2 regions of the Streptomyces sp. M2CJ-2 genome follow, and region 2 is predicted to be linked to the other one. Evidence: riboswitches for the same ligand, from Rfam matches in the RefSeq annotation. Region 2 holds a riboswitch; the other holds the start of a gene.
What was found. A riboswitch is a leader RNA that binds a small molecule or an ion and turns the genes downstream of it on or off. The one in region 2 is predicted to bind S-adenosylmethionine.
Positions count from the first base shown of each region.

Region 1: it holds a riboswitch for S-adenosylmethionine, as region 2 does, so the genes downstream of both, JL475_RS22420 (aminotransferase class V-fold PLP-dependent enzyme) here and thrC (threonine synthase) in region 2, are expected to answer to the same signal.

Region 1 is NZ_JAESIF010000031.1:31,637-33,829, forward strand. Features, by position in the region: gene trpD (anthranilate phosphoribosyltransferase) at 1-458, shown strand, start outside; SAM riboswitch class IV at 594-710, shown strand; gene JL475_RS22420 (aminotransferase class V-fold PLP-dependent enzyme) at 933-2,193, shown strand, end outside.
Region 2 is NZ_JAESIF010000017.1:57,280-59,472, forward strand. Features, by position in the region: gene JL475_RS15895 (glucosyl-3-phosphoglycerate synthase) at 46-1,020, opposite strand; SAM riboswitch class I at 1,220-1,414, shown strand; gene thrC (threonine synthase) at 1,433-2,193, shown strand, end outside.

The sequences.
Region 1 (2,193 bases), on a different contig from region 2:
CCCAGGCCGTCGGGGTCGCCGACCCGAGGATGGCGCCGATCATGGCCGGTGTGTTCGCCGACCGCGGCCACTCCTCGCTGGTGTTCCGCGGTGACGACGGCCTCGACGAGCTGACGACCACCGGCACCTCGCGGGTGTGGGTGGTCCGGGACGGCAAGGTGACCGAGGAGCACTTCGACCCGCGGGACGTCGGCATCGAGCCCGTGCCGCTGGAGGCGCTGCGCGGCGCCGACGCCTCGTACAACGCCGAGGTCGCCCGGCGGGTGCTGGACGGCGAGCGGGGCCCGGTGCGGGACGCGGTGCTGCTGAACTCGGCGGCGGCGCTGGTGGCGCTGAAGCCGGGCACCGGGACCCTGGCGGAGCAGATCCGGGCCGGGATGGCCGAGGCCGCCGACTCCATCGACTCGGGAGCCGCCAAGCGGGTCCTGGAGCACTGGGTGGCGGTCAGCAACGCGTGAACCGCCGCCGCGGCGGCCGGCCCCCGTTCGGCCGCCGCCCGGCCGCGTCCGACGCGACCGGGGCGCGGTCCGGAACCGTCCAGGATCCGGACCGCGCCCCGCGCGTAGCGGACCGTGTGGCAGGATCGTGGACCAGGTCATGAGCGACAGTCATCAGGCCCCGGCCGGCTGTCCGGCAACCCTCCGTCCGTGGCGGGGTGCCCCGGGTGAGGACCAGGCCGCGAGCAGCAGGGCTCGCGGCAAGCGCGGACCCCTCGCACTCGATCGAGTGGACACACCAGGGGTCCTGGTCGTTCGAGGGAGCCTCCCGGTGAACCAGCGAATGCGCTAGGGCGTTTCTGACGGCCCCGAAGAGGCCGCAGAGCCCCGCCTCCGCATCCCTTTTCGCCCCTTCTCACCGTTTTCTCGCCTCTCCCACGCTTGAGCCGTGTGCGCTCGCGTGGTGATTCCGCCTGCCTCCACGGGAGTTCACCCATGTCCGTTTCCGCTGTCCCAGCCGTCTCAGCCGTCTCAGCCGTCCCCGCCGTCACCCCCGCCGTCTCCGGCGACCGGTTCGGAGGTGCGCTGCTGCCGGTCCTGGGGCGCGACGTCGCCGTCCCGCTCGTCACCGGCGGCGAGATCGGCCACGCCGCGCTCGACTACGCCGCCAGCGCCCCCGCGCTCCAGCGCGTGTGGGACGCCGTGGCCGCGTACGCGCCGTACTACGGCAGCGTCCACCGGGGCGCGGGACACCTCTCCCGGCTCTCCACCGAGCTCTTCGAGAACGCCCGCCGGACCGTCGCCGAGTTCCTCGACTGCCGTACCGGAGACCAGGTGGTCTTCACCCGGTCCACCACCGACTCGCTCAATCTGCTCGCCTCCGCCCTCCCGGACGACTGCCGGGTCTTCGTCTTCGAGACCGAGCACCACGCCTCGCTGCTGCCCTGGCGCGGCGGTTCCCGCGTCACCCTCCTCGACGCCCCGGACAGTCCGGAGCAGGCCGTGCGGTCCCTGGAGCGCGCCCTCGTCGACCGTGAGCCCCACGGCCCGGCCCTGGTCTGCGTCACCGGCGCCTCCAACGTCACCGGCGAGCTGTGGCCCGTACGGGAGCTGGCCGCCGCCGCCCACGCGCACGGCGCCCGGATCGTCCTGGACGCCGCCCAGCTCGCCCCGCACCGCGCGGTGAGCGTGCGTGACCTGGACGTCGACTGGGTGGCCTTCTCCGGGCACAAGCTGTACGCGCCGTTCGGCTCCGGTGTCCTGGCCGGCCGCGCCGACTGGCTGCGCCGGGCCGAGCCCTATCTCGCGGGCGGCGGCGCCAGCCGCACCGTCACCCGGCGCGAGGACGGTTCGCTGGACGTCCGGTGGCACGACGGCGCGGCCCGGCACGAGGCGGGCTCGCCCAACGTCATCGGAGCCCACGCCATCGCCTCGGCCTGCGAGGCGCTCGGCGAGGCCGGGTTCGACGCGCTGGCCGCCCGCGAGGAGCGGCTGATCCGCACGGTGCGAAACGGGCTCGCGGACGTGCCCGAGGTGCGGTTCCTGTCCCTGTTCGGGGACGACGCGCCGCGCGTCGGCGTGCTCTCCTTCGTCGTCGACGGCTGGAACAGCTCCCACTTCGCCGCGGCCCTGTCCGCCGAGTACGGCATCGGCGTACGGGACGGGCTGTTCTGCGCCCACCCGCTGCTGCGCGCCCTGCTCGGCGGCGACCCGCGGACCCCGGGCGAGTGCGGTGCCCCCGGGGCGGCGTCCGGCG
Region 2 (2,193 bases):
CGTTGACGCCGCGTGGCGGAAGTTCTTGCCACGCGGCGAGCGCGCTCAGGCCACCCGGCGGGACCGGTACTCGGCCATCTCCGTCATCGGGGGGCGTTCCTCGGTGTCCACCGAGTGGGTGCGGGGCTCGAAGGTGGCGCCGTTGCGTTCGAACTGGGTGAGCGCGGGGCGGATCAGGTGGCCGCGGGCCAGGCGGAGCTGGGCGGTGCGGTAGATTGCGGCGGCCATGCGGCCGAGGGCCTGGCCGTCCTGGTGGCGGTGCTTGCGGACGCCGACGTCGACCTGGGCGAGGGCGTCCAGCCCCACCAGGTGCAGGGCGTCGACCAGCATGCCCAGCTCCACGCCGTAGCCGACGGGGAAGGGCAGCCGTTCCAGGAGCGAGCGCCGGGCCGCGTACTCGCCGCCGAGCGGCTGGACGAAGCCGGCCAGCTGCGGCCAGTGCATGTTGAGCAGCGGGCGAGCCATCAGCTCCGTGACCCTGCCGCCCTGACCGGCCGTGGCGGCGGTGCCGGCCGTGCCCCCGCCGGACACCGTGAAGGGACGGTCGTACATCGCCTTCACCAGGTGGACGTCCGGATCGGTGAGCAGTGGGCCGACGATGCCGGAGACGAAGTCGGCGGAGAACTCCCGGAGGTCCGCGTCGACGAAGCAGACGATGTCCCCCCGGGTGACGAGCAGGGAGCGCCACAGCACCTCGCCCTTGCCGGGCACGGCGGGGAGGCGGGGCAGGATCGTGTCCCGGTGCACCACCGTCGCGCCCGCCGCCGCGGCCACCTCGGACGTGCGGTCGGACGAGCCGGAGTCCACGACCACGATCTCGTCGACCAGCGGGGCCCGGAGCATCAGCTCGTGCCGGACGACCCCGACGATCTCACCGACCGTCGCCTCCTCGTTGAGCGCGGGCAGCACCACGCTCACCGTCCGGCCCGTGGCGCGCTTCGCGGCCAGGACGCGGTGCAGCGGGCGGTCGGCCACGGACCAGGAGCGGTCGGCCAGCCAGCGCTCGACTTCTTCCAGCACGGTCTGCGGCTCCTCACCTCTGTGATCCATACACCTGACACCTGTTGATCCATCTCGCGGTTCGGACGCGCACTCTTTGTCGTCCTGGCCGTCGGTTACAGTCTTGAACAACGCGGACGCCCCTTGCACACCGGGGGTCACGACCCCCCTCGCGTCCGCGGCGCGCGAGCGCACAACCGCATGACACACAACCGAATACAGCTCATCCAGAGGGGCAGAGGGATACGGCCCGATGAAGCCCCGGCAACCCTCCAGCCGGTTCTCGTGGATCACCGTCGATCGACGATCGCAGCGGAACACCGAACGCTGATCGCTGATCGTCCACGCGAGGCTCCCGGCTAGGGAAGGTGCCAAGTCCGTCTCACGACGAAACACGTCGTGAGGAAGATGAGGAGAAAGGGCCTCGCCTCACATGGCTGTGCAGACCGTCGCAAGCACCACCGGATCCACCGCTGAATCCGTCAACGGATCAGCCGCGCCCTCCGTCGATCTCGGCCCCGCCGCCGCGCTGTCCTGCCGCGAATGCGGCCACCGCGTCCCCCTCGGACCCGTCTTCGCGTGCGAGGAGTGTTTCGGTCCGCTGGAGATCGCCTACGACTTCTCGGGCTACGACACCGAGGAACTCCGCCGGCGCATCGAGGCGGGCCCCGCGAACATCTGGCGCTACGCGCCCCTGCTGCCCGTCCCCGCCGACGTGGCGACCAAGCCGAACATCAACCCCGGCTGGACCCAGCTCGTCCAGGCCGACAACCTCGCCCGCGAACTCGGCGTCACCGGCGGCCTGTACGTCAAGGACGACTCCGGCAACCCGACCCACTCCTTCAAGGACCGGGTCGTCGCCCAGGCCCTGGAGGCCGCCCGCGCCTTCGGCTTCACCACCCTGTCCTGCTCCTCCACGGGCAACCTCGCCGGTGCCGTCGGCGCCGCCGCCGCCCGCGCCGGCCTGCGCTCCTGCGTGTTCATCCCGCACGACCTGGAGCAGGGCAAGGTCGTCATGGCCGCCGTCTACGGCGGTGAACTCGTCGGCATCGAGGGCAACTACGACGACGTGAACCGCTTCTGCTCCGAGCTGATCGGCGACCCGGCCGGCGAGGGCTGGGGCTTCGTCAACGTCAACCTGCGGCCGTACTACGCCGAGGGCTCCAAGACCCTCGCGTACGAGATCTGCGAGCA